Regions from separate parts of the Thioalkalivibrio sp. ALE19 genome, predicted to be linked through region 1. Evidence: predicted binding sites of a transcription regulator. Region 1 holds the regulator's gene; the other holds the start of a gene.

Evidence for each region. The regulator FliA, encoded in region 1, starts transcription of late flagellar genes. The targets are predictions, from matches to a motif close to GCTAAAGTTNNNNNNNNNNCNGCCGATA.
Region 2: a site for FliA is predicted at 2,051-2,078, ahead of F787_RS0111950 (chemotaxis protein). Genes of this name have one in related genera too.

What each region holds. Positions count from the first base shown of each region.
Region 1 is NZ_AUAG01000011.1:46,435-51,471, reverse strand. It holds gene F787_RS0105880 (chemotaxis protein CheA) at 1-922, opposite strand, end outside; gene F787_RS0105875 (protein phosphatase CheZ) at 995-1,777, opposite strand; gene F787_RS0105870 (chemotaxis response regulator CheY) at 1,813-2,193, opposite strand; gene F787_RS0105865 (RNA polymerase sigma factor FliA) at 2,233-2,994, opposite strand; gene F787_RS0105860 (MinD/ParA family protein) at 2,991-3,815, opposite strand; gene flhF (flagellar biosynthesis protein FlhF) at 3,799-5,037, opposite strand, start outside.
Region 2 is NZ_AUAG01000030.1:17,192-22,228, forward strand. It holds gene F787_RS0111945 (protein-glutamate O-methyltransferase CheR) at 80-895, opposite strand; gene F787_RS0111950 (chemotaxis protein) at 1,091-2,020, opposite strand; gene flgA (flagellar basal body P-ring formation chaperone FlgA) at 2,244-2,912, shown strand; gene flgM (flagellar biosynthesis anti-sigma factor FlgM) at 3,005-3,322, shown strand; gene F787_RS0111965 (flagella synthesis protein FlgN) at 3,327-3,809, shown strand; gene F787_RS0111970 (flagellar brake protein) at 3,890-4,606, shown strand; tRNA gene F787_RS0111975 (tRNA-Ser) at 4,678-4,768, opposite strand; gene csrA (carbon storage regulator CsrA) at 4,880-5,037, opposite strand, start outside.

The DNA.
Region 1 (5,037 bases):
CGTGTTCGGTGCCGCCGGCCCCGGCGGCGGACGCCGAACCTTCCGGAAACGGTTCCGCAGCGGCGGACGGGCCCGGCTCGGCCGGCTCGGCCGGCTCGGCCGGTTCGGCCGGCGCGGTCGGTGGGCCGGCTCCTTTCGCCTGCAGTTCGTCGAGCAGGCTCTCGAACTCATCGTCGGTGATCTCGTCGTCGCCACCACCCGCGTCACCGCCATCCGCGGCCGCGACCTCCGGGGCCGACTCCGCTGCCGTGCCCGGATCCACCGGCTTCGGTGGCTGGTCTCCGTGCAGGCTGTCCAGCAGGGCCTCGAACTCGTCGTCGGTGATCTCGTCCCCGGCACCCACGCGGACTTCGTCATCGCCCGGCGCGTCATCCGCTGCCGGCTCCGGCGCGGACGGCGACTCGGCCGCTTCCTCCAGCGCCTCCGACGGCCAGTCGTCGGCCGTCGCCGGCGCTGCCTCCCCGGCCGGGGCCGCGTCCGGCGTTTCTTCCGCGACCGGGGCGGCTTCGTCCCCGCCGCCGACGGGGACCGTTTCGTTGCGGGCCATGCGTCGCAGGGTGTCGACCAGATCTTCGGGCGCCGGCGTCGGCTCCTGGCCGTCGCGCAGCTCGCCGAACATCACGTTGAGGGTGTCCAGCACCCGCAGCATGGTGTCCATGAGCTGGCCGTCCACCTGGCGCTCGTGATTGCGCAACAGGTTGAAGACGTCTTCGGCGTTGTGGCACACCGTCACCAGCGGGTCGAGCCCGAGAAAACCGGCCCCGCCCTTGATGGTATGGAAACTGCGGAAGACCGCATTCAGCAGATCGGTATCGTCCGGATGCTGTTCCAGGTCGATCAGCTGTTCGTTCAGGCCTTCCAGCAGCTCCCCCGCCTCGATCAGGAAGTCCTGGAGGATTTCGTCGTTGGGGTCGATGGCCATGCGGTCTCTCCGTTCCGGTGACTCGAATCGTCGGCAGATGGCTGCCGGTGCAAGGGGATCCCGGGACGGACCCTAGAACCCCAGGCTCGACAGCAGATCGTCCACCTCGTCCTGTCCTTGAACGACATCCGTGCCGGAATCTTGAGTGTGGGGCACCGCGGGTCCATGCCCGCGGCGGTCCTCCTCGCGCGCGGTTTGTTCCGCCTCCGGGGCCTGTTCGGCCGCCGCCCGGGCATCCTTCTCCAGGCGCCCGGAAGACAGGCGGATCAGCGAGACCAGGCTTTCCTCCAGATCCGTGACCAGACGGATGACCCGCCGGATCACCTGCCCGGTGAGATCCTGGTAGCTCTGTGCCATCAGGACCTGTGACAGCAACCGGCGCAGTTCCTCGGTGTCCTTGCCGGTCTGTTCGAAAAATGCATCGAGTTCGCGCGCGAACTCGCGGAATTCCTCCACCGACAGTTCGCGGTTGCGGAACCGGGTCCATTTTTCGGTGAGTTCCGCGGCACGCCCGGCGAACGCCTCGGCAATCGGCAGGGACGATTCCACCGCATTCAGGGTTTCGTGCGTGGCCTGTTCGGTCTGGGTCACCACGTAACTCAGACGCTCGCGCGCATCCGGAATCTCGTCCTGCGCCAGCTCGACCAGACGCGAATCGCCCCGGAAGCTCTCCAGTGCCTCGTGCAGTTCGCGGGTCAGCTTGCCCAGTTCGTCGAACAGTTCGCGTTCATAAGGCCGCGCGAGCTCCTGGATCAGGCGGCGCGAAGCCTCCTCGTCACCGCCTTCCAGAGCGCCCACCAGCTCCCGCGCCAGCGCGAGCCGGTCTTCCCCGGAGGCATTCTCTTGTTCGGTCATCGGGTCTCTCTTGCCGTGTCAGCCGGTCGCGGTATTCAGCCTTTAGCTTCAATACGTTCGAAGATCTTTTCGATCTTCTCCTTGAGTGTCTCGGCCGTGAAGGGCTTCACAATGTAACCGTTCACGCCGGCCTCTGCCGCCTCCACGATCTGATCGCGCTTGGCTTCGGCCGTGACCATCAGCACCGGCAACGATTTCAGCCGCTCGTCCTTGCGCACCTCGCGCAGGAGGTCGATGCCCGGCATGTTGGGCATGTTCCAGTCGGTGATCAGAAAATCGAAGTCGCCGTTCTGCAGCATCGGCAGGGCGGTGCTCCCGTCGTCGGCCTCCATGGTGTTGTTGAAGCCAAGATCCCGCAGGAGATTCTTGATGATGCGCCGCATCGTGGAGAAGTCGTCCACGATCAGGATTTTCATACCCTTGTCCACAGTTCGCTCCGGGAATGTGTTTGAACCTTAGAATATCTGCAGGGACTCGACGTCTTCGAGCCACGAGCCCAGACGCGCCCGCAGACGGTGCACCGCCTGGCTGCGGATCTGGCTGACGCGCGATTCGGTCACGTCCAGCACGGCACCGATCTCGCGCAGGTTGAGTTCTTCGGTGTAGTACAGGTTGAGCACCAGTCGTTCGCGCTCGGGCAGATCGCCCAGTGCGTCGGCCAGTTCCTCGCGGAACTCCCCGGCCTCGATGCGCCGCGACGGGGACTGCTCCTGCCCTTCCAGCACGCGATCCGCCTCGCCCTCCGGGCCGCCCACCTCGTCCAGCGCGAACAGATGGGCACCGGCATGATCATCCAGCATCTGGTAGTACGTTTCCACCGGGACGCCCAGCTCCTCGGCGATCTCCGGGGCGCGGGCGGCGCGGCCCTCGCGGGCCTCCACCGTCTGCATCGCCTCGGAGATCCGCCGGCTGTTGCGGTGCACCGAGCGCGGCGTCCAGTCGCTGCGACGCAGCTCGTCGATCATCGCCCCGCGGATGCGGATCCCGGCGTAGGTGGCGAAGGTCGCCCCCTGGCCGCCTTCGAACTGCCGCGCGGCCTCGATCAGCCCCACCATGCCCGCCTGCACCAGGTCATCCACCTGAACCGAGGCCGGCAGCCGGGCCATCAGGTGATGGGCGATCCGATTCACCAGCTCGACGTGGTCCGCGACCAGCTGGTCCGGTCCGCCGGTCCCCGCCCGGGCGTATCCTGCAAGTCTGTTCTTTGGCGTGTTCATGCGCTTTGCAGCATCCTTTCGACGAAGAACCCAACTCCCCCGCTGGCGCCGCGGGCCACCGGCCAGCCGTCGACCTTGCGCGCCAGCTCGAGGAACGCCCGTCCCGCCGGGCTGCCCGGGGACTGCTGCACCACCGGCGCCCGTTTCTGCACCGCCTGGCGCAGGGCATCATCCAGCGGAATCACGCCCACCAGATCCAGTATGACCTCCGGCAGATAGGTGGAACAAACCGCCTGCAGCTTCTGCATCACCCGTTCCGCCCCGGCTCGGCCCTGCACCATGTTCGCGACCACGCGGAACCGGTTCACGCCATGATCCCGATGCAGGACCTTGATCAGCGCATAGGCGTCGGTCATCGATGCCGGCTCGTCGGTGACCACCACCAGGGTCTCCTGCACGGCCTGACAGAAACTGGTCACCGACTCCTGCAACCCGGCCGCGGTATCCACCACCAGTACGTCCAGCGGTCGCGTATACATGCTGAAGGCCTGGATCAGACCGTGATGTTCCGGCCGGCTCAGGTTGGCCATGGTCGCGATCCCGGACGCGGAAGGCACCACGCGGATTCCCTCCGGGCCCTCGATGATCACGTCTTCCAGATCCTCGACGTCCCCGGTCACCAGGTCGTGCAGCGTCCGCTGCGGACGCAGGCCCAGCAGTACATCGACATTCGCGAGCCCCAGATCCGCATCGAACAGCATGACCTCGCGTCCCAGACGGGCCAGTCCGACCGACAGGTTGACCGAGACATTGGTCTTGCCGACCCCGCCCTTGCCCGAGGCCACCGCGACCACCTTCAGGGGCTTAGTGTTGTGTGACATGACGTCCCTTCAGCACCGGTTGAATCATTTCCAGCGGGGCGGGCTCCTCGCCCGCGGCCGGCTCGTCCGCGGATCGCGGTCGCCGCGCCTCGCGTTCCGTCGCCTGGCGCCGCCGCCAGGCCTGCATCGCCTCGTCGACCCAGGCATCGGCCGCCCCGTGCTCGGGTTCCTCCTGTAGCGCCAGGCGGGTCAGATGTCCGGTATCCACGCGATGGAAGTCCTCGGCGATGCGCTGGCCGTCGCTCATGAACGCAACACCCAGCGGCTGGTCCAGCAGTACCGAAAGCACCTCGCCCAGCTGTTCCGCCTCGTCCAGCTTGGTCAGTACCAGGGCCGAGGGTTCCGTGGGGGCAAATGCCTCCAGCACCCGCCGCAGGGCCATCCCCTGGGTGGTGGCCGCGATCACCAGCCAGGTCTCCGCGCGCACGTCGGCGGGCATGTCCGTCAGCAGGGGTTCGCGCGGGGCGGTACGCGGCGACTGTCCGGCGGTATCCACCAGGATCAGGTGCCCGCTGCCCGCCGAGCGCCGCGCCATCTCGCGCAGCTCGGCCTCCGTCTCCACCACACGCACCGCGGTTCCCGCCATCTGGCCGAAGGCCTGCAACTGCCGCGTCGCGCCGATGCGCTGCGCGTCCATGGTGACCAGGGTGACCGAATCCGGCCCCATGCGGCGGATCTGGCGCAGTGCAATCCGGGCAATGGTGGTGGTCTTGCCGACCCCGGTCGGTCCCTCCAGCGCGAGCACCCCGCCCTCGTCGAGGATCGAGGCGCGCGCGGTGACGATGGCACCCGACAGGCGTGCCCGCAGGCGCTCCCATGCCTCCTCCGAGCTGTGATCGTCGAGGATGCTGCCGGCCAGGCTGCGCGCCAGCGGCTCGCGGAAGCCCAGATCCATCAGCCGCGCCTTGCATTCGGCCGCCAGTGGATGCCGCGCCGCCCAGCGGGCCTGCTCGTTCTCTTCGTACTGCCGCGTCAGCAGACTGCGCAGATCCCGCAGTTCCTGACGCATCGCGGACACCTCGGGGTCGGTGGGCCATTGCGGGGCCGGCCGCTGCCGGGACCCGGCAGCCGATCCCCCGCCGGCGGAAGCCGCCGCGGGCTCCGGCGCGCGCGAGTGCTCACCACGTGGCGCCGATTCATCGCGCACACCCTGGCGCATCGATTCCCGGGCGGAGCGTGCCCCGCTGCCGGCGTCGTCCTGCCGCGGGGCACCCCGGCCGTC
Region 2 (5,037 bases), on a different contig from region 1:
GGCGCGCGGTCGGCCACGCGGCGAATCACCGCGTCGGAAACGACCGCCGGGCCCGTTGCAGGCCCGGCGCGGGCGGGGTTCAGCCCTTCAGACGCAGGACCGAACCGTACTCGGTGCGCACGGTTTCGTAGGCCTTGCTGTAGGGGCCGACCGTCTCGGAAGCGCCAAGAAACAGATAGCCACCGGGGTTAAGCTGCTTCGCAATACCGTCAAGGACCTGACGCTTGGTCTCGGCGGAGAAATAGATCAGGACGTTACGGCAGAACACGATGTCGAACTTGCCCAGCGCCGCGTAGCTGTCGACCAGATTGAGTTTCTGGAACCGGCAGCGGCGCTGCACCTCGGGGATGATCTTGTGCCCCTCGGGCACGGTCTGGAAGAACCGGGACCGCCGCGACTCGCTCAGCCCGCGCACGATGCTCAGACCGTCATAGACTCCCTTGCGGGCGTCTTCCAGCACGCCCTCGGACAGGTCCGTGCCGAGAATGCTGACGGGCACCACCCGGCGCGGGCGCGAGGCCTCCCATTCCGAGACCACCATCGAGATGCTGTAGGGCTCCTGGCCACTGGAACACCCGGCCGACCAGACCTTGATCGACGACCGAGTGGACGCCAGCTCCGGGAGGATCACGTGGCGCAGGATCTCGAACGGAAAACCGTCGCGAAACCAGGAGGTTTCGTTGGTGGTCATCGCGTCGATCACGCGCGTGCGCAGCTTCGGGCTGGGCGCCTTGCGCAGCGCGTGCAGCAGTTCCGGCACGTCCTTGTAGCCAAATTCATCCAGCAGGCGGGACAGCCGGCTGGACACCAGGTACTGGCGGCTGTCCCCCAGCACCAGGCCACAGCACTCGGAGAGAAAGCGCGCGAATTCTTCGTAGTCACGGGAATCGATCACGCACACATCTCCGCCTTGACGCGTGCCGGGCCCGTCCGCCGTCCGCTGGTTGTTCGGTTCGATGATTCCATGCCGCCACAGTATAGGGCTTCGAGGCGGCCTTGCGGGAGTCCGCAGCCTGCAAAGGGGCGGCAAGCGCCGGCCACCCGCCCCGGCCGGGCCGGCAACCGTTCGCCCCCGGCAACCACCGACATCTCAGGCGGTCTTGTTGATCTGTTCCAGGATCGCACTGGCCAGTTCGTCCGGGTTGAACTTGGAGAGGAACGCATCCGCACCGGCCCGACGCACCATGTCGGTATTGAATTCGCCGCTGAGCGAGGAATGCAGCAGCACCCGCAGCGGCCGCAGCCGCTCGTTCTCGCGGATCTTTGCCGTCAGGGTGTAACCGTCCATGCGCGGCATTTCGATATCCGAGATCACCAGCTCGACCGTGTCGTGGATCGGACCCTCGGCGGCTTTCTCCTCCAGGTAATCCAGGGCTTCACGCCCGTCCTTGCACAGCACGTAGGGCCACTCGAGCCCCTGGATGGCGCTTTCGATCTGGCGGCGGGCCACCACCGAGTCGTCGGCGATGACGATTTCCCGACGCTCGGGTGTCTGCTCGGCCACTGCGGAACGCACGCTTTCCGACACCTCGGTGGGCAACGGATTGACCAGCGACAGCACGCGCTCCACGTCGATGATCTCCACCAGCTTGTTGTCGAGTTCGGTGACCGCCACCAGAAACGACTCACGACCGGTGCCGCGCGGGGGCGACTTCACCTGGTCCCAGTTGACGTTCACGATGCGATCCACCGCCGACACCATGAAGCCCTGCACCGAGCGGTTGAACTCCGTGATCACAACCTTCTGCTGCCCGTCCGCCCCGGCCCGCGTCGACTGCATGCCCATCGCCCGCGCCAGATCGATGATCGGCACGGTCTTGTCGCGCAGGGTGGTGACGCCCCGCACCACCCCGGCGGACCCGGGAATCTGGCGCAACTGCGGCAGCGGAATCACCTCGCGCACCTTGAACACGTTGATCCCGAAAGTCTGCGTGCCGCCCAGATAGAACAGCAGCAGCTCCATCCGGTTCTGCCCGACCATCTGCGTGCGCTGGTTCACGTCGTCAATAAACTGACTCACGGTTCTCGCCCCCTGGGTTGTTCTCCCTGCTAACGGCCGCGCCGGCGGGAGCTTGAACCACGCATCGGACGCGCAGGACAGGCGCCGGATGCCATGGCACAGAATCTGCATGTATTCCGTGACGAAGACACAGGGTCAACGGTGACCGGACATGCACCTTTTCAAGTTACAGGCTTTGCTCCCGTACCGCAGCCCGGGCCGCAGCGGGGGTGCGCTTCTTCTGATGCTCGCGCTCCTCGCCCCGACCGCGCAAGCGGAGATCGAGCCGGTGCAGAACATTCGTGACAGCGCGGAACGGTTCCTGCACCAGCAGCTTGGGGACCACAACGGCGACGATGTGGAGGTGCAACTCGGTCATGTCGACGACCGCCTGCGCCTCAAGCGCTGCGAAGAACCCCTGGAGGCCTCGCTGCCGCCCGGCGGCCGCCCGAGGGGCAATACCGCGGTCAACATCCGCTGTCCCGGGCCGGTGACCTGGTCGGTGTACGTTCCGGCCACCGTGGAACGCCACGCCGAGGTGGTGGTGGCCCGCCGCAACCTGTCGCGCCAGCAGACCCTGGGGCCGGGCGATCTGCGCATGGAGCGCATCGAGACGTCGCGCCAGGCCAGCCATTATTTCGAGGACGCATCCGAGGTGGTCGGTCTGCAGACCCGCCGCGCGATTCGCCAGGGCCAGGTCATCGGCCAGCAGCACGTTAATGAACGTCAGGTGATCCAGCGCGGCCAGCGCGTTACCATCCTCGCCAACAGCGGCAGCGTCACTATCCGCATGCAGGGCGAAGCCCTGGAGGACGCCACGGCCGGCGACTGGATCCGCGTGCGCAACACCTCCTCCGGACGCGAGATCGAGGGCGAGGTCCAGCCATCGGGCACGGTTCGCGTCGCCCTGTAGTAAAATGTGACGGAAATCCCGCAACCGACCCTACAGTTTCGGGCATTCCGGCCGATACACGCGGTAGACCAGTAAAACGACAGGACAAAGTCATGGATATCAAAGGCCCCAACATCAACGGCCTGCGCCCCGACAGCCAGAACGGCGGAGTCCGCGGCCGTGACGACGACGCCCGCACCGGCGGTAACGGGGTGGATCGCGCCGGCAATGGCGATGCCGCCAGCGGCGACGCCGTCACCCTGACCGGCGCCGCCCAGGCCATGAACGGCAGCGGCGAAGCCAGCGAGGCCGCACCGTTCAACGAGGCGAAGGTGGCCGAGATCCGCGAGGCGATCGCTCAGGGGAACTACCCGATCGACAACGAAGAGCTGGCCGATCGCATGATGGAAATCGAAGGCCTGCTGCGGTGATCCGATGGTGACCGACGAAACCGGAATTCGTCCTTCCCTGGAGGAATCCATCCGTCTCGGACAACGGCTGGAGGATATCCTGCTGGAGGAAACCCGGGCCATTGAGTCACGCGAACCGGATCGGCTGCAGGCCGCGGTCCAGCGCAAGCAGGAACTGCTGCAGGCACTGGAAACCGAAACCCGCAAACAGCAGCAATGGATCGAGGCCCGCGGGGCCGAGTTCACCCCGGAAGGGGTGGCGCGGCTGTTCGCGCGGCTGGAGGGAGGGGAGCACCTCAATGACCGCTGGCAGGCGCTGCGGGCGACGATCGAACGCTGCAACGAACTCAACCAGGGCAATGCCCGGCTGATCGAACGCAACCAGCGCCGGGTGCAGATGTCCATGCAGATCCTGCGCGGCGAGGACAGCGGCCCGGCCACGACCTACGATCCCTACGGCAAGGCCCGCCACCGTCGTACCACCGGCCAGACCATCACCCGCGCCTGAGCCCGGGTTGGTCCGGACAGGCGTGAACTCCGTCACAGGGTGTATGATGCGCGAACCCACTTCGGACGCGACGTGCCCTCATGGATGACAACGATTATACCGTCGACACCCCGGAACGCATCGGCCAGATCCTGCGCGACCTGGACCATGGCCTGACCCTGGTCAGTATCCGCCTGGAAGAAAGCGGCCCGCTGTACACCTCGGCGCTGATCCGTCTGGATGCCGACGCGCGACGTCTCTACCTCGACCAGCTGCAACCCCCTTCCCTCCACCAGCGGATCCGGCCCGGCCAGCCCCTGCGCGTCTTCGCGACCCTGCGCGGCGTGGCCGTGCGGTTTACCACCGAGGTCCGCCAGATCGTGAGCGAATCGCCGGGAGACCTCTACGAGTGTCCGTATCCCGCCGAACTGCAATACCTGCAGCGTCGCGAGACCTTCCGCGTTCATATCCCCCTGAGCAACCGCCCGACCCTGCAGATCCAGGGCGAGATGCACGAAGAACCGATCGAGGGATCGGTGGTGGACCTTTCAGCCGAAGGCATGTGCGTGGAACTGCCGAATGAAGTGCTGCAGGAGATCCCCTATGGCAGCCGCCTGGAATTCACCAACCTGCTGCTCCCGGACGTGCAGGAAAGGGTCTCCGGCGCCGTCAAACTGGCCAACTCGCGCCCTTCCACTCGCGAAGGCCATTCGTATGCCGGCTGCGCGATCATCGAGATGTCGGCCCGCCTGGAACGTGCCATCAACGTCGCCCTGCTGTTCTATCAGCGTGAGGAACGCCGCCGCGCGATGAACTGACCGATCCCGGCTTACGTGCCCACAAAAAAGGCCCGCACGAGCATCACTTGCCGTGCGGGCCTTTTGCGTTCTGGCGGAGAGTGAGGGATTCGAACCCTCGATGGGCTTTTGACCCATACTCCCTTAGCAGGGGAGCGCCTTCAACCACTCGGCCAACTCTCCGTAACTGCGGTGCAGAGGATACGGATTCACGCCGCGGAATGAAAGCCCGCGCGGCCCCGAATTGATGATTTTACCTTCATTCGGGCCGCACGGAGATCGCAGCGTCGGACGTCACTCGTTCCCGCGATTGTCGCCGGAGCCGTGTTCCGAATCTTCGTCCTGAATCCGCTGAAAGATCTCTTCGCGATGAACCGCCACGTCCGGGGGCGCATTGATGCCGATCCGGACCTGGTTGCCCTTCACACCCAGAACGGTGACGGAGACGTCAT